One region of the Mesorhizobium sp. M7A.F.Ca.CA.002.04.1.1 genome, then DNA from elsewhere that is predicted to be linked to it. Evidence: predicted binding sites of a transcription regulator. Region 1 holds the regulator's gene; each other region holds the start of a gene.
What was found. The regulator PhoB, encoded in region 1, activates phosphate uptake and scavenging genes when phosphate is short. The targets are predictions, from matches to a motif close to TGTCATNNANCTGTCAT.

Region 1 (7,048 bases):
AATCCGTTCCCAAAGTCGATCTACGAGAACGTCGCCTATGGTCCGCGCATCCACGGATTGGCCAAGCGCAAGGCCGACATGGATCAGATCGTCGAGTCCAGCCTGAAGAAGGCGGCGATCTGGAACGAGGTCAAGGACCGTTTGCAGGAACCTGGCACGGGTCTTTCCGGTGGCCAGCAGCAGCGCCTGTGCATTGCACGCGCCATCGCCGTGTCGCCCGAGGTGATCCTGATGGACGAACCGTGTTCGGCGCTCGACCCGATCGCCACCGCTCGCGTCGAGGAACTGATCGACGAACTGCGTCAGAACTATACGATCGTCATCGTCACCCATTCGATGCAGCAGGCAGCGCGCGTGTCGCAGCGCACCGCGATGTTCCATCTTGGCTATCTGGTCGAGGAGGGCGCCACCGACAAGATGTTCACCACCCCCGACGACAAACGCACCCAGGACTACATCACCGGCCGGTTCGGCTGATCTCTGGCATATGAGGGACGAAGATCATGGGTGAACATACCGTTGCATCTTTCGATGAGGATCTGGAGCAGATCAGCCAGCTGATCCGCGACATGGGCGATCTCGCCCGCTCGATGGTCGGTGGCTCGACCAGGGCTTTGCTCAATTCGGACAATGCGCTGGCGCAGCGGGTGGTTTCCGACGACGCCATCATGGATGCACGCCAGCGCGAGCTGGACGATCGTGCCATCACGCTGATCGCCAAGCGCCAGCCAATGGCCAACGATCTGCGTGCGGTGGTCGGTTCGATCCGCATGGCCGGCGACCTCGAGCGCATCGGCGACCTTGCCAAGAACATCGCCAAGCGCGTCGGCACTGTCGGGCTGAGCGTCACGCCGCACGACCTTTCGCATTCGATCGACGCAATGGCGCAGCTGGTGCTGATCCAGGTGCAGGGGGTCGTCGACGAGTATGCCGCCGCTGACGCGGCAGCGCTTGCCACGCTCAGAAACAATGATGAACGCATCGACGTCAAATACACATCGGTGTTCCGCGAACTTCTGACCTACATGATGGAAGATCCGCGCAACATCACGGCGTGCACGCACCTGTTGTTTTGCGCCAAGAACCTCGAGCGGATCGGCGACCACGTGACCAACATCGCCGAAAATGCCTATTATGTTTTGACCGGCACGCAGTTGCCAGCCAACCGTCCGAAGCAGGACGAGACGGCAATGTCCGCGCCAGCGGCATGACAGGGGTGACCAGCCGATGATCGCGCCACGCATCATGGTGGTGGAGGATGAGGAGCCGCTAGGCGTGCTGCTCCGCTACAATCTCGAATCCGAAGGTTACCAGGTCGAGGTGGTGACGCGCGGCGACGAGGCCGAAATCCGGCTGCAGGAGAACGTTCCAGACCTTCTGGTGCTCGACTGGATGGTGCCTGCGGTTTCCGGTATCGAACTCTGCCGCCGGCTAAGGATGCGTCCCGAGACCGAGCGGCTGCCGATCATCATGCTGACCGCGCGAGGCGAGGAAAGCGACCGCGTGCGCGGCCTCTCGACCGGTGCCGACGACTATCTGGTCAAGCCTTTCTCGACGCCGGAGTTCATGGCCAGGGTCAAGGCGCTGCTGCGCCGGGCCAAGCCGGAAGTGCTGTCCAGCGTGCTCAAGGTCGGCGATATCGTGCTCGATCGCGAATCGCACCGTGTCTATCGCAAGAAGAGCGAAATCCGGCTCGGGCCGACGGAATTCCGCCTGCTTGAATTCATGATGCGCCATCCAGGCCGCGTGTTCTCGCGCAGCCAACTGCTCGACAATGTCTGGGGCGAGACGATCTACATCGACGAACGCACGGTCGATGTGCATGTCGGCCGGCTGCGCAAGGCGGTCAACAACGGCCGTATGCCCGATGTCATCCGCACCATCCGTGGGGCGGGTTACGCCATTCGCGAGGACTGAACTCCCTCGTTTGAACTCACGCCACGTTCTTGCCGCCGAGACCGGATCTCGCCTGCACGCCCGGCGCAAAAATCTCCTGATCGACGAAGATTAGCGCCCGCATGGCGCAGCCTTCGCGGATCAGCGGCAGTTCGTTCGGCTCGGTGTCGAAGGAAATCGACTTGGAATGCTGGCCGCCGGCGGTCTGGGCAATCGCTTGCCGCAATGCCGGCTCGATCAGGTCGAAGGCGGCGGCGCTGACGCCGACCATGGCGACCGGCGCCGGATCGATCAGCGCGAACAGGCTGCCGAGGCCGTAGCCGAGCGCTTCGCCGGCCTTGCGATAGGCTTCCCGTTCGGGTCCGTCCCTTTCGCGGGCGGCGGCAGCCAGGGCGCGCATGTCGGCATCGCTGACATCGGCGACGGGTTCTGCATCCTCGCCCATCTGCCGCGCGTTGCGCCAGATGGCATAATTGCCGGCATAGGCTTCGACGCAGCCGCGCCGTCCGCAGCGACACAGCGCCCCGTTCGGCCGATGAATCATGTGGCCGAATTCGCCGCCCGAGGAATGGGTGCCGGTGAACAATTCGCCCTTCAGCACCAGCCCCATGCCGATGCCGTGCGACAAAAGGATAGCGATGAAATCGTCGCGGTAACGATCGGGGTCGCGCCAGCGCAGCGCCACCGCCATCATGTTGCAATCGTTCTCCATAATGGCTGGGATGCCGAACTCGTCTTCGAATATGTCGGCGAAGGCGATGTCGGTGTGCGGCGTGATCGGCGACCACAGCATGGCGCGGGCACGGGTGTCGGTGATGCCCTGGACGGCCAGCGCGATACGGGCGATGCTGCGCACGTCCAGGTCGGGATCTTCCAGGCGGCGCCGCACGATTGCCGTGCACTCACCGATCAGCGAGTCGCGCGACATCGTCAGCGTGTCGAGCCGGCGCTGTTCCTCGGATATTACCTGGCCGGCATAGTCGATGACGGCGACCGAGAGGAAGTTCAGCGACAGCACCACGGTCATTACCGCGGCCGCTTCCGGATTGAGGCTGAGGCCGACCTGCGGACGGCCGCGTTTGAGCGAGCCGGCCTCGCTCGGCTTGCTTTCGGTCAGGATACCTTCGACGATCAGGTCGGATGAGATCGCCGAGATCGTCGAATGGCTGAGGCTTGTGGTTGCGGCGATCTCGGTGCGCGACGGCTGTCCGGCGCGGCGCACCGCCGCGATCACCATCGCGCGGTTGCGGCGGCGCAAATCGTCGTGGCGGATTCCGACCGACATGCTCTTTCATATCCTCCCGGTCGCCGCGGTTCTTCCTGCCCTGGAACGCTGTCGGTGACGCGGTCAAATACTGGCAGAAGCCGCGCGCCGTGTCATTTATTTATTCCGAGGCCCGAAAAAAATTCGAAACGACATCAAAATCCATCAGAATCGATGTTGACAGCGTTCGGGCGTTGGCCCAGTATTTTTTCGAGGCTCGAAAAAATAGGGCCTTTGTGCCGGCCTTCGGGCCAGTTTGGTCGCGCCATACGCGGCGCAGGGAGGATAATATGAAAAGATTCACAGCCGCCATCCTGGCGGGTGCCGCCATGTCGCTGACGCTCGCGTCTGTCGCGCAGGCGAAGGACAAAGTCGTCGGCGTTTCGTGGTCCAACTTCCAGGAGGAACGCTGGAAGACCGACGAGGCCGCCATGAAGACGGCGATCGAGGCCGCCGGCGACAAGTACATCTCCGCCGATGCGCAGTCCAATCCCGGCAAGCAGCTTACGGACGTCGAAAGCCTGATCTCGCAGGGCGCCAATTCCCTGATCATCCTGGCGCAGGATGCTTCGGCCATCGGCCCGGCCGTGCAGAAAGCCCTGGACGAAGGCATTCCGGTCGTCGGCTATGACCGGTTGATCGAGAACAAGGATGTTTTCTATCTGACCTTCGACAACAAGGAAGTCGGCCGCATGCAGGCCCGCGAAGTGTTCAAGGTCAAGCCGGAAGGCAACTACGTCTTCATCAAGGGCTCCGGTGCCGATCCCAATGCCGACTTCCTGTTCTCGGGCTCGATGGAAGTGCTCAAGGAAGCCATTGACAGCGGCAAGATCAAGAATGTCGGCGAAGCCTACACGGATGGCTGGCTGCCCGCCAACGCCCAGAAGAACATGGAACAGTTCCTGACCGCCAACGACAACAAGGTCGACGCGGTGGTCGCGGCCAATGACGGCACTGCCGGTGGCGTCGTCGCGGCGCTGACGGCTCAAGGCTTGGCCGGCACCGTGCCGGTCTCGGGGCAGGACGGCGACCACGCCGCGCTGAACCGCATCGCCCTGGGCACGCAAACCGTGTCGGTGTGGAAGGACGCGCGCGAGCTCGGCAAGAATGCCGCCGAGATCGCCTCGCAACTGGCCGACGGCAAGAAGACGAGCGACATCGCCGGCGCCAAGGACTTCACGACGCCGGGCGGCAACACCGTCAAGTCGCTGTTCCTGACTCCGGTTGCCATCACCAAGGACAATCTCAACGTCGTCATCGACGCTGGCTGGATCAAGAAGGACGAAGTCTGCGCGGGTGTCGCTGCCGGCACCGTCGCGGCCTGTAACTGATCCGGACCACTTCGAAATATCTGAACGCCGCGGCCCAAAAGCCGCGGCGTTTTCTCAAAGAATTGTGTTTCCGCATCATGCGGATAGCTTCTAGGCTGGGCTCCGGCATGCGCGTCAGACGGCCAGCCGGTGGGAGGAAATCATGACCGACACGACGTCCAACCCGCAGGCCGATACGGCGCGCGCGTCGGAACTCGGCGCCGTCGCCCGGTTCCTGAAGGCGACCGAGATCGACACCCGGATGCTCGGCATGATCGGCGCGCTGCTGGTCATCTGGATTGGGCTGCATGTCATTTCCAGCCTGCGCCTCGGCGTCAACCCGCTCGATTTCGACAGCCGCACCTTTCTCACGCCGCGCAATCTGTGGAACCTGTCGGTGCAGACATCCGCGGTCGCCATCATGGCCTGCGGCATGGTGCTGGTCATCGTCATGCGCAACATCGACCTGTCGGTCGGTTCCGCCGAGGGCCTGATCGGCATGGTGATGGGATTTGCCCAGGTGCATTTCCTGGTGCGTTTTGTCGGGCTCGAACTCGGCAATCCGTGGATCTGGGCCCTGGCGCTGGTCATCGGCCTGGCGCTCGGCCTGTTGATCGGCGCCTTTCAAGGCTTCGTCATCGCCTATCTCGAAGTGCCCGCCTTTATCGTGACGCTGGGCGGCCTGCTGGTCTGGCGCGGTGCTGCCTGGTGGGTCACATCAGGCCAGACCGTGGCGCCGCTTAACGCCACCTTTCAGCTGATGGGCGGCGGGCCGGCGGGATCGATCGGCGCAACCTGGAGCTGGGTTGTCGGGATCGTCGCCTGCCTCGCCGTGGTGTTTGGGCTGTTCAACGGGCGGGTGCAGCGCAAGCGTTTCCGTTTTCCGCTACGTCCGATCTGGGCCGAGGCGCTGCTCGGTGTCGTCACCTGCGGCGCCATCATGGGTGCGGTCTGGCTCGCCAACTCCTACCCCTGGCCGATCGGCATCGTGAACAGATATGCGGCCGCCAACAACATCACCGTTCCCGAAGGCGGCCTGTTCATCGCCCACGGTATCGCCATACCGGTGCTGATGGCGGTCGCCGTCGGGCTGGTCATGACCTTCATCACCAACCGCACCCGTTTCGGCCGCTATGTCTTCGCCATCGGCGGCAATCCCGAGGCGGCCAATCTCGCCGGCATCAACACGCGCTGGATCACCATGAAGGTGTTCATGATCATGGGCGTGCTGGCCACGATTGCCGCGGCGATCTCCTCGGCCCGGCAGAATTCGGCCACCAACGTGCTTGGAACGCTCGACGAGCTGCTCGTCATTGCAGCCGCCGTGATCGGTGGCACGTCGCTAGCCGGCGGGTCGGGAACGATCATCGGCGCCATGCTCGGCGCCCTGCTGATGCAATCGCTGCAGTCCGGCATGGTGCTGCTTGGTGTCGACTCGCCGCTGCAGAGCATCGTCGTCGGCGCCGTACTGGTGATCGCCGTGTGGCTCGACACCGTCTATCGCAAGCGCGTCTAGGAGGGCATGCCATGACTGACAAGACTGCTCCTGCAGCCACCGCGCTGATCGACATGAGGAACATCTCGATCGCGTTTGGCGGCATCCGCGCCGTCGACGACGCCTCGATCGATCTTTTCCCCGGCGAGGTCGTGGCGCTGCTCGGCCATAATGGCGCCGGCAAGTCGACATTGATCAAGATCCTGTCCGGCGCCTACAAGCGCGATTCGGGCCAGATCTTCGTCAACGGCGAGGAGGCATCGATCTCCAACCCGCGCGACGCCAAGAAATACGGCATCGAGACGATCTACCAGACGCTGGCGTTGGCCGACAATGTCGACGCCGCCGCCAATCTGTTCCTCGGCCGCGAGTTGATGACCGCCTGGGGCACGCTCGACGACGTTGCCATGGAGGCCGAGGCGCGCAAGGTGATGGGTCGGCTCAATCCCCGGTTCCAGCGTTTCAAGGAGCCGGTGATCAAGCTGTCGGGCGGCCAGCGGCAATCGGTGGCGATCGCGCGTGCGATCCTGTTCAACGCCCGCATCCTGATCATGGACGAGCCGACGGCCGCACTTGGTCCGCAGGAAACGACGCAGGTCGGCGAACTGGTCAAGCAGCTGAAGTCCGACGGCATCGGCATCTTCCTGATCAGCCACGACATCCACGATGTGTTCGAGCTTGCCGACCGGGTCTGCGTCATGAAGAACGGCCAGGTGGTCGGCACCGCCCGCACCACTGATGTCACCCAGGACGAGGTGCTGGGCATGATCATTCTGGGCAAATGCCCGCCAGGCGCCATTCCCGGACCGGGCGCGCTGAAGATCGCGGCCTGAGATCAAGCCAGATCGCGGTTGCCGGACACGTGATATGCCAGCCGTAGGGATGGCTTGGCCTTGGCATTGTGTTGGCAGGGCGACTTGCGCATAAAGGTCCGACATTGCTCAGGGACCGCACGATCCGTTGAAGAAGCTTTTCCCGATCATCGCCTTTATCGCCGTCGCGCTGATCAGCATGGTGATGGCAGGTTTTGCCTACTTCGCCACGCAGGAAGCCGCGCGCATCAAGTTCGAGGCGACTGCCGAC
Region 2 (4,237 bases), on a different contig from region 1:
GGCCAGACCTTCGTCATCATCACCGGCGGCATCGATCTGTCGGTCGGCGCCGTGGTCGGCTTCGCCACCGTGGTCGTGGCCATGATGATCAATGCCGGCTTCCCCATCTGGCTCGCCATTCTGGTGACGCTGCTGGTCGGTGTCGCCATCGGCATGTTCCACGGCTTCGGTATCGTCAAGATGGGCCTGCCGCCCTTCATCATCACGCTGGCGACGTTGACCTCGCTGCGCGGCATCGGCCTTTTGATGACCAACGGCAATTCGATCAACATCAACAGCGACACCTTCACCGCCTTCTCGCGCAATTCCTTCATCGGCATCCCCAACCTGTTCTGGATGGTGATCCTGGTCGGCATTCCGGCCTATATCTTCCTGCACCACAGCCGCTGGGGCAGATACCTGTTTTCGGTCGGCTCCAACGCCGAGGCCTCGCGCCTGTCCGGCGTCAATGTCCAGCGCACCATCTACATGGCCTACACGCTGTCGGGCCTGTGCGCCGCCTTTGTCGGCGTGCTGCTGGCCGCCCGCATCGGCATCGGCAACCCGACGCAGGCCGAGGGCTGGGAACTGCAGGCGATCGCGTCGTCGGTCATCGGCGGCACCTCGCTGTTCGGCGCCGTCGGCTCGGTGCATGGGCCGCTGCTCGGCGCCTTCATCCTGGCCACCATCAACAACGGCGCCAACCTGCTCAACGTCAATTCGTTCTGGCAGCGCATCATCACCGGCGCGCTGATCATCATCATCGTCTACTTCGACGGCCTGCGCCGCCGCGGCAAGTAGCGACCCCGCAATCAACCGCCGGTCCGCCACACCAACGGGCCGGCGATTTCATGACTGGATTAGCGCATGAAAGCCGTCCTCTGCCGTTCGCCCGGCGATCTTGTCCTTGAAGACCGGCCCGCACCCGAGGCACCGCCTCCCGGCTGGGCGCTGGTGGCGGTCAGCCATGTCGGCATCTGCGGCACCGACTACCACATTTTCGAGGGCAAGCACCCGTTCCTCGCCTATCCCCGCATCATGGGTCATGAGGTCTCGGGTACCGTGATGGAGACCGGCGAAGGCGTCGAACTGGCCATTGGTGAGCCCGTCGTCGTCAACCCCTATCTTTCCTGCGGCAAGTGCATCGCCTGCCGGCACGGCAAGCCCAATTGCTGTGTCAGGATCGAGGTGCTTGGCGTGCATCGCGACGGCGCCATGTGCGAACGCATCCTGGTGCCGGCGCAAAATCTCTATCCGGCCAACGGCCTTTCGCTGGCCGACGCCGCTGCCGTCGAGTTCCTGGCCATCGGCGCGCATGCCGTGCGGCGCGCCCGCGCCGACCCCGGCGCCCACACGCTGGTCATCGGCGCCGGCCCGATCGGGCTCGGCACCGCCATCTTCGCCCGCATCGCCGGGCTCGACGTGACGCTGCTCGACATGAGCAGTGAAAGGCTCGCCTTCGCTGGAAACGAGCTTGGTTTCCAGACCCTAGACGGCTCGCGCGGCGCGGTGCCCGATCTGATCAGGGAAGCGACATCAGGCGAAGGCTTCGATGTGGTCTTCGACGCCACCGGCAACACCCAGTCGGTGCAGTCGGCCTTCGCCCATGTCGCGCATGGCGGAACGCTGGTGCTGGTCTCCGTCGTCAAGGACGACATCAGCTTTTCCGATCCGGAATTCCACAAGCGCGAGATGACGCTGATCGGCAGCCGCAACGCGCTGCGCGCCGACTTCGACCATGTCGCCGCCTCGATCCGCAACGGGGCCGTACCACTGGCCAAGCTCGTCACACACCGCACCACACTCGCCGCCACGCCGCGCGATCTGGCTCGTTGGGCGCATGAGAAATCCGGCCTGATCAAGGCTGTGATCGAGGTGGGGTTATAACATGGCAGGCGGCGAAGCCGGTCCTCAAATGCGCCGCCGCTGGCAAGTGAATGCGGCCGAGCTGGGCCGGGCACTCCCTACAGCGCCGACAGCTTCAGCTCCACCCGTTCGGCCGGAAAGCGCGACTCGGAAAACTGGATCGGCTGGCCGTCCGGCGTGACGTTGACGGCAACCGTGACCAGCACGATGGCGCCCGGCTGCAGGTCGAGGTCGGCAAGGTCCGCCGCATCGGCATGGCGCGCCGACAGCACGGTCGATTGCCTGAGATAGTCGTCTATGCCGAACCGCGCCAGCGATGCGGTGATCGAGCCTGTTTCCCCCATCGCGGCATCGATGCCGGCAAAGCGCCGGGCCTCGAACCAGCCGGCAGCGCGCGACACCGGCCGTCCGTCGGCTTCGCCGCGCGTTTCCAACCGGATCACATCGGCTCCCTTGGGAAGACCCAGTCCCTCGGCGACGCGCTGGCTGGCCGGCTCGACCGACGAGGCGAGCAGGACGATGTGCCGTTCCGTCGTTTGCCCTTGCAGCCCTGTCGAAAAACGTGTGCGCGCCCCGATCGGATAGGACAGCCGCTTGCGCGACAGTACGAAGGTGCCGCGCCCCTGCTCGGCCCGCAGCACGCCTTCCCTTACAAGGGCTGATATGGCGTTGCGCACCGTGTGACGGTTGACGCCATAGCGTTCTGCCAGCGCCACCTCCGGCGGCAGCGCTGCATTCTCCGTGAAATCGCCGATGGCGATCGCATGTAGGATCTTGTCGGCGATCTGCCGCCACAGCGAAACGCCACTGCGCCGCTCGATGCTGTCCGCTAACAGCCGCCCGACCATCATTGCCCCAACCTTCCAGCGCCCAGTCTTCTATCGCTGTCATCCACCCGTCATGGACACGCGTTAGATAATAGATATAATTTGTATAGTTGTCTACATCAATAGACAAATTAACAAAGAGGAATGCTGCTGATGCGAGGACAGGAAGCCCGCGACCAGGCCGAGCGCAAAGCCGCCATGGCAACCCTTACGCAATCCAGCGGCGATGACATCGTACGGCTCTGGAATGAGGCCGGACTGCCTTCGGACGCCGAGCTGTTGCGCGGCCCCGAAACCGGCCTTGTCACCCTGCGCGGCCGCATCGGCGGCGGCGGCGCCCCTTTCAATGTCGGCGAGGCGACCGTCACCCGCGCCACGGTCAGGCTACCCACCGGACAGGTCGGCCATTGCTATGCGCTTGGCCGCGACAAGCAGAAGGCGAAGCTGGCGGCTATCGCCGACGCCCTATGGCAGGACCCTGCCCGCCGCAATGAGGTCGAGACCGGACTGATAGCGCCTCTGCGGTCGGCTCTGACCTTGGCGCACGAAAAACGCCGCGCCGAGACGGCGGCAACGAAGGTCGATTTCTTCACCATGGTTCGCGGAGAAGACTGATGGACATTGCAGCGCAATCGATCGAGGGCGGGTTCGCCGATCCGGTCTTCAACGCCCAGACCGTGTTCCGCGCCGTGATGGACGCAATGGCTCGGCCGGGCAGCGTGCAACCGCTGCCGGCCTTCGCCCGCCCGCCGGTGCCGCTCTCGGCTACCGCCGGCGCCATCGCACTGGCGCTGTGCGACAATGACACGCCGCTCTGGCTCGACCCGGCTTTGCAGGCCTCCACCGCGATCAGATCGTGGCTTGGGTTCCATACCGGCGCGCCATTGGCCAACACACCGGCCGATGCGCATTTCGCCTTGGTCGCAGCACCTGCCGAGATGATGGCGCTCGATGGCTTTTCGCAGGGCACGCAGGATTATCCCGACCGCTCGACCACGCTGATCCTGCAGGTCAGCGATCTGGTCTCCGGCACGCCGCTATTGCTCGAAGGTCCCGGCATCGAAACCAGCGCCACGATCGCGCCGGCGCAGATGCCACGCCATTTCGTCGAGCAGTGGAAGCAGAATATCAAGCGCTTTCCGCGCGGCGTCGACATCATCCTCGCCACATCAGGCGGCATCGCCTGCCTACCGCGCACGACGCGCATCAAGACGATGGAGGCGTAAGATGTATGTCGCGGTAAAAGGTGGCGAAGCGGCAATCGCCAACGCCCACAGCCTGCTGGCCGACCGCCGGCGTGGCGACCGTTCGGTGCCCGCCCTTCGTCTCGACCAGATCGTCGAGCAGCTGGCGCTCGGCGTCGACCGGGTGATGAGCGAAGGCTCGCTCTATGATCGTGAACTGGCCGCGCTCGCCATCGTCCAGGCGCGCGGCGACATGATCGAGGCGATCTTCCTGGTGCGCGCCTACCGCACCACGCTGCCGCGCTTCGGCTACTCCAGGCCCATCGACACCGCCAACATGCTGGTCGAGCGGCGCGTCTCGGCGACCTACAAGGATCTGCC
Region 3 (7,048 bases), on a different contig from region 1:
GAGCTGGTCATGTGTGACATAGACCGACGTGACGCCAAGCGAGCGCTGCAGGTTCTTTATCTCGACGCGCATCTGGCCACGCAATTTGGCATCGAGATTGGAAAGCGGCTCGTCGAAAAGGAAAACCCTCGGATTGCGCACAATGGCACGACCCATGGCGACACGCTGGCGCTGGCCGCCGGAAAGCTCGCGCGGGCGGCGGTCGAGCAGCGCCGAAAGTTCCAGTATTTTCGCCGTCGCGCGGACCCGGCTGTCGATCTCATCTTTCGGCGTGCCGCGGTTGCGCAGCCCATAGGCCATGTTGTCGTAGACTTTCATATGCGGATAGAGCGCGTAGTTCTGGAACACCATGGCGATGTCACGCTCGGTCGGACCGGTTGAATTTACGATCTTGCCGTCGATCGCAACTGTTCCCGAGGAGATGGTTTCAAGCCCGGCGATCATTCTGAGCAGCGTGGACTTGCCGCAACCCGACGGGCCGACCAGCACGCAAAGCTCCTTGTCGGGAACCGCGATTGAAACGCCCTTCACGGCCTCGAAACCGCTGGGGTAGACCTTCTTCACATCCTTCAGATCGACGGTCGCCATCAGCTTCTCACTTTTCGGAATCGACCAGGCCGCGAACGAACCAGCGTTGCATCAGCACCACGACCAGGATCGGCGGCACGATGGCCAGCATCGCTGTAACCATGACCAGGTGCCATTGCGTATCGGCATCGGCGAAGGAGACCATCTTTCTGAGCGCGATGACGATCGTGTTCATGTTGCTGCTGTTGGTGACGAGCAACGGCCACAGATACTGTGTCCAGCCATAAATGAAGAGGATGACGAACAGCGCCGCGATATTTGTCCGCGACAGCGGCAACAGGATATCGAAGAAGAAGCGCCACGGCCCCGCACCGTCGACCCGCGCCGCCTCAACCAATTCGCCAGGAATCGTCATGAAGAACTGGCGGAACAGCAGCGTGGCGGTGGCCGAGGCGATCAGCGGGATGATCAGGCCCGCATAAGTGTCGATCATGCCGAGATCGACCATCACCTTGTAGGTTGGCAGGATGCGCACCTCGACGGGGAGCATCAGGGTGATGAAGATCAGCCAGAAGAAGGTCATGCGCAGCGGAAAGCGGAAGAACACGATCGCATAGGCAGACAGGATCGAGATGAATATCTTTCCCACCGCGATGCCGAGCGCCATGATCGTCGTGTTGAGCAGCAGCCTGCCGACGCTGACGCCGCCGATGCGGCCGACACCGCCGAACAATGCCTCGCTGTAATTGTTCCAGAACTGATCGCCGGGCAGGAGCGGCAATGGCGGCCTGAGGATCGTTTGCAGCGTCTGCGTCGAGGCAACGAACGTGTAGTAGATCGGGAAGGCGACGATCAATATGCCGAGGATCAGCATGGCGTGGGCGATGACGGTGCGGAGCGGTGACTGGCCGATCATCGCTCGCCCTCAGCCGTAATGGACTTTGCGTTCCACATAGCGGAACTGGATGGCGGTGAGCGAGATGACGATGATCATCAGGATGACCGACTGCGCCGCCGAGTCACCGAGGATCAGATTGACGAAGCCGTCATTGTAGACCTTGTAGACCAGCGTCTCAGTCGTCTTGCCCGGACCGCCCCCGGTGACGGCATGGACGATGCCGAACGTGTCGAACAGGGCATAGACGGTGTTGACGACCAGCAGGAAGAAGGTCGTCGGCGCAAGCAGCGGGAAGACGATGGTCCAGAATCGCTTGGTCTCGCCGGCGCCGTCCATGGCCGCCGCCTCGATCAAGGCTTTCGGCACCGCCTGCAGGCCGGCGACGAAGAACAGGAAATTGTAGCTGATCTGCTTCCAGGCAGCGGCGGACACCAGCAGGATCATGGCGTGGGTGCCATTGAGCAGTGGATCCCAGGCGATGCCGAAACTCCTCAGCATGTAGGCCAGCGACCCGATCGAAGGGTTGAAGAGGAATAGCCACAGCATACCGGCAATCGCCGGCGCCACCGCGTAGGGCCAGATCAAGAGCGTGCGGTAGAGACCTTTGCCGCGCACCACCTTCTCTGCCATGACCGCCAGCAGGAGCGCCACGCACATGGCGACGATAGCGGTCGCAAGGGAAAACACCACCGTGACCTTGATCGAGTTCAGGTAGGCCGGATCGGCAAGCACTTTCCTGAAATTGGCGAACCAGACGAACTTGGTCCTCAGCCCGAACGGATCCTGCCTGAGCATGGATTGGTAGAACGCCTGACCGGCCGGCCAGTAGAAAAAAACGAGCGTGATGGCCAGTTGCGGCGCCACAAGCAGGTAGGGAAGGACCTTGTTGGGGAACACGACGCGAGGGGTCACGGAGCCACTCCGAGGTGATGAGGCGGGGGGCACCATGCGGCACCCCTCTCCGCCAAGATGGCTTTGATGAGCGTTTCGGACTGGGCATCATCGACCATTGGCGAAATCGCAAGGCACGGCAAAACTCCCCTCACGAGGGGAGATGCCCGGCGGGACAGATGGGTGCGCCGTAGAGCAAGGACCTGCGCTCGCTCTAATTCCCCAGCGCTTCCTTGATCGCGGCATTGCCACGCGTAACCGCATTGTCGAGCGCCTGCTGCGCGGTCTGCTGGCCGGCGAGCATCTTCTCGAACTCCTCGTTCTGGATATCGCGCACCTGCGGCAGATTCGGCAGACGTACGCCCTTGGAATTGTCGGTCGGCGTCTTACCCGTCATCTGCAGGATCGGGGTCTCGCGGCCGACATTCTTGTCATAGAAACCGGACTTCTTGGTCGCTTCATAAGCCGCCAGCGTTACCGGCAGATAACCCGACTTCTGGTGCAGGTATTCTTGCACCTCGGTCTTCGACAGGTAGGCGAAGAAGGCCGCGACGCCCTTGTATTCCTCATCGGATTTGTCCGCGAAAACCCACAGGCTGGCGCCACCCGGCGTCGTGTTCTGCGGCGCACCCTTGGCGTCGCTGTCATACGGCAATTGGCCAATGCCGTAATTCATGCCGGACTTGACGATATCGCCAAGTCCGCCGGACGATTCGGTCATGATCCCGCATTCGCCCGCAAGGAAGATCTGCTTGGCTTCGGAGGTGCGGCCGCCATATTTGAAGGTGCCGTCCTTGGCGAGGTCCGCCAGCGCCTGGAAATGGTTGACGAAAATCGGCGCGTTGATCTTGAGCTCGACATCGCCGCCGGCCAGACCGTTCTGCTGGGTGGCCCATGACACGTCATTCCAGGCCGCGAAATTCTCCAGATGTATCCAGGTCAGCCAGGTCGAGGTGTAGCCGCAGGCGGCCGCGCCGCTCGCCTTGATCTTCTTGGCGTCTTCCCACACTTCATTCCAGGTCTTGGGTGGGCTATCGACGTCGAGACCAGCCTTCTTGAAGATATCCTTGTTGTAATAAAGGATCGGCGAGGAGGAGTTGTAGGGGAAGGAGAGCATGGTGCCGTCCGGCTTCGAATAATAGCCGACTATGCCTGGCAGATACTGGCTCTTGTCGAAGGTCATTCCAGCGCTGGTCAACACATCGGCTGCGGGCTTGATGGCACCTTCGGCCGCCATCATCACGCCGGTGCCGACGTCGAACACCTGGATGATGTCTGGCGCCTGGCCCGCGCGGTAGGCGGCAATGCCGGCATTCAGCGTCTCGGGATACGTGCCTTTGAACACCGGAACGAGCTCATAGTCGCTCTGGCTGGCATTGAAATCTTTGGAGATCTTGTCGACGACTTCGGCATTGGCGCCAGTCATGGCGTGCCACCAACTGATCTGCGTGACGGCAAAAGCGGAGGTTGAGGAAAGCGTCATAAAGGTAGCGGCAACACCGGCCGCGAAGCCGAAGGACTTCATGTTTCATCTCCCGTTTGTCATTGGCGAAAGGGGGCACTCCCGCGAAGGCAATATGTGTCGCTCATGACAATCAGACAACGGTTTTGTTGCAGATCGACGAACTTCACCCTTTACCTGACGCAACGCTCGTCTCCGCTTGGAGGCATGGGAAGCGATGCGGTTAGCCGGCTTAGCGCGACGACAAGCGCGCCAGGAACCACCGTCGGGACCGTCAAGCTGGCTTTCGGCGTGTCAGCCCTGATTGCAGCCGCAGCAACCCGAAGAGACACGCCAAGGTTGCAGCCGACTTTATCGATCCCTCAACGGCAACGCGCTACTCAATCCTGCTGCCCTGTTTATTTCCAAAGCTCAGGTGAAATAAATGCTGACGGTCTACAATTGTATCGTCAACGAACATGATCTGAGACTGGTCGCACTCGCCGCGTTGATCTGCGGAATTTCCTGCTTCTCTGCTGTCAACCTGCTTCAGCACATAAGCCGTTCCACAGATCGGAACCGGCTTGCCTGGCTGATGATCGCGGCCACTTCGACCGGCTTTGGCATCTGGGCAACGCACTTCATCGCCATGCTCGCATTCACACCGGGCATACCCAGTGCCTATGATCCGGCACTCTCCGTGCTTTCGCTCGCTGCTTCGGTCACTTTGACGGCAGCCGGCATGTGGATCGCCACCTTGCGGGATGAGTTCGACTATCATCTCGTCGGCGGCGCCGTGCTGGGCGGCGGTATCGCAGCCATGCACTACATCGGCATGGCGGCGTTCGAGGTTCAGGGCCGTATCGAGTGGAACCTGTTGCTTGTCGCCGTTTCCCTGCTGGCCGGCGTAACGCTCGCGGCGCTGGCGCTGCGTGTCGTGCAGCGCCGCCCCTCCTTGAAGGCGACATCCGGCGGCGCGGTGCTGCTGACGCTGGCGATCTGCACCCTGCATTTCATCGGGATGGGTGCCGTCTCGATCTTCCCCGATCCCTCGATCGTCATATCCGAATACACGATCGAGCCGACCTCGCAGGCTTTCGCGGCCGCCGCCGCCACACTGGTGATCCTGGTTCTGTCGGCATCGGCGCTGTGGATCGATTTGCGCTTCCGTCGCCAGAAGCTCGAGGTCGACCGCATGCACGGCCTGGCCAATGCCGCCGTGGAGGGGCTGATCGTCTGCGACGGCAACCGCATCATCAGTGCCAATGACAGCATTGCGGCACTGACGGGCAAAGCAACAGCGACCCTGAACGGAATGCAGCTTGGCGATCTCTTCGGATCCGATATCTCGGGCTTCGGCGAACAGCCGCAGGAGGCCGAATTGAGCGGTCGCGATGGCACGAGCATTCCTGTCGAGCTGATCGCCAGGAGCATCGACTACTGTGGCAAACCGCACAACGTGGTCGCGGTCCGCGACATTCGCGAGCGCAAGAAGGCGGAACAGGAGATCCTGCGGCTTGCCCATTTCGATCCATTGACCGGACTGGCCAATCGCCGCAGCTTTTCCGGCCGGCTGGAGACGGAAATCGCTGCGATGGTCCGGACCAGGAAAGGCGGCCAGCTTGCGCTTCTGCTGCTTGATCTCGACCGGTTCAAGGAGGTCAACGACCTGTATGGGCACGGCGCAGGCGACGCCATGCTGCAGAAGGTTGCGCAGTGCGCGACCGGTATCCTTCGTCCAGGGCAGATGGTGGCGCGGCTGGGCGGCGATGAGTTCGCCATCATCGCGCCGAACCTGGCCGACCCGTTGGAGGCGGGCCGTATCGCCAACGCGGTGCTGACCGCCATGCGCGAGGAAAACCGGCTCTCGGTCGGCGGCGGCCTTGTGTCGGCAAGCATCGGCATTGCGCTGTATCCGTCGGATGCCGAAAACCAGGCCAGCCTGATAAGCCACGCCGATACGGCACTCTACCGGGCCAAGACCGAAGGCAAGGACACTTACCGTTATTTCGAAGCATCGATGGGGGCCGAGGCCCGCGACAAGCGCGTCATGGAGCACGAACTGCGCCAGGCGGTCGCACGCCAGGAGTTCTATCTCGTCTACCAGCCGCAGAAAGAGATCAGCAGCGGAAAGATGGTCGGCTTCGAAGCGTTGGTCCGCTGGCGGCATCCGACTCGCGGCGACGTGTCGCCGGCCATATTCATCCCGGTGGCCGAAGACAGCGGCGCCATTGGCCAGATTGGCGAATGGGTGCTGACGGCTGCCTGCGAGGAAGCCGCCCGCTGGGAAAATCCGCTGACAGTGGCCGTCAACGTTTCGGCGGTGCAGCTCCACAACACGAATTTCAGCCGCAAGGTCCACGAAACATTGCTGAATTCCGGCCTGGCGCCCGGCAGGCTCGAGCTTGAGATCACCGAGACGGCGCTTGTCAAGGACATGCCGCGGGCGCTGGCCACCTTGCGGCAGGTCAAGGCGCTGGGCGTGCGCGTGGCCATGGACGATTTTGGAACCGGCTATTCCTCGCTCTCCAACCTCCGCGCCTTCCCCTTCGACAAGATCAAGATCGATGGCTCCTTCATCAAGTCGGTCGACAAGAACGGCCAGGTCGCGGCGATCGTGCGCGCCGTCCTGGGACTTGGACGTGGTCTCGGCCTGCCGGTTCTGGCGGAGGGGGTCGAGACGCTCGGCGAACTGAAATTCCTGGACGCCGAAGCCTGCGAGATCGGCCAGGGCTATTATATCGGCAGGCCAGCTCTCATCGAAGAATTCGGCGAGCTGACCGGTGTCGTCGCACCCGCTGTCGGCAGCAAACCCGCTACCTTGCGCGACAGAAGCGTTCTGGCCTTCGCACCGGCACCTGCGCTAGCCACACGCTAGACTAGAGGCTCTCGGGCTTGAGTGCCGTCTCGACCAGCCGCCTGGCGTCCGGCCCCGACCATTCGGCCGGGCCGTTCATATGGGCGATCAGGCAGCCCTCGCCGTCGACCAGCATGGTGACAGGAAGGCCTAGCGCCAGGCCGCGCTTCTTGAGGTCGTTGAACAGCGCCATCGTCGAATCCCGGTAATAGCCAAGCGTCGCGACGCCGGTATCGCTGAGGAACTTCTTCGGCTTCACATCGTCGCCGGCATCGACATTGACGGCGATCACTTGAAAGGCGTCGCTGCCCTTTTCCTTCTGCAGCGCATCGAGCGCCGGCATTTCGGCACGGCACGGGGCGCACCATGTCGCCCACAGATTGAGCAGCACCGTCTGGCCGGCATGATCGGCAATCGTCATCGGCGTGCCGGC

Region 2: the regulator PhoB is predicted to act here: its motif matches at 2,731-2,747, upstream of phnF (phosphonate metabolism transcriptional regulator PhnF).
Region 3: the regulator PhoB is predicted to act here: its motif matches at 3,906-3,922, upstream of ugpB (sn-glycerol-3-phosphate ABC transporter substrate-binding protein UgpB).

Annotation. Positions count from the first base shown of each region.
Region 1 is NZ_RZPL01000170.1:799-7,846, forward strand. Features, by position in the region: gene pstB (phosphate ABC transporter ATP-binding protein PstB) at 1-477, shown strand, start outside; gene phoU (phosphate signaling complex protein PhoU) at 504-1,211, shown strand; gene phoB (phosphate regulon transcriptional regulator PhoB) at 1,228-1,917, shown strand; gene ENZ75_RS11665 (ROK family protein) at 1,934-3,181, opposite strand; gene xylF (D-xylose ABC transporter substrate-binding protein) at 3,451-4,491, shown strand; gene ENZ75_RS11675 (sugar ABC transporter permease) at 4,634-5,986, shown strand; gene ENZ75_RS11680 (ATP-binding cassette domain-containing protein) at 5,998-6,798, shown strand; partial or broken gene ENZ75_RS11685 (CHASE domain-containing protein) at 6,926-7,048, shown strand, end outside.
Region 2 is NZ_RZPL01000482.1:192-4,428, reverse strand. Features, by position in the region: partial or broken gene ENZ75_RS22265 (ABC transporter permease) at 1-780, shown strand, start outside; gene ENZ75_RS22260 (zinc-binding alcohol dehydrogenase family protein) at 847-1,866, shown strand; gene phnF (phosphonate metabolism transcriptional regulator PhnF) at 1,944-2,693, opposite strand; gene phnG (phosphonate C-P lyase system protein PhnG) at 2,826-3,287, shown strand; gene phnH (phosphonate C-P lyase system protein PhnH) at 3,287-3,898, shown strand; partial or broken gene ENZ75_RS22240 (carbon-phosphorus lyase complex subunit PhnI) at 3,900-4,237, shown strand, end outside.
Region 3 is NZ_RZPL01000062.1:20-7,067, reverse strand. Features, by position in the region: gene ENZ75_RS05525 (sn-glycerol-3-phosphate import ATP-binding protein UgpC) at 1-588, opposite strand, end outside; gene ugpE (sn-glycerol-3-phosphate ABC transporter permease UgpE) at 596-1,444, opposite strand; gene ugpA (sn-glycerol-3-phosphate ABC transporter permease UgpA) at 1,454-2,374, opposite strand; gene ugpB (sn-glycerol-3-phosphate ABC transporter substrate-binding protein UgpB) at 2,532-3,842, opposite strand; gene ENZ75_RS05505 (EAL domain-containing protein) at 4,204-6,636, shown strand; partial or broken gene ENZ75_RS05500 (TlpA disulfide reductase family protein) at 6,638-7,048, opposite strand, start outside.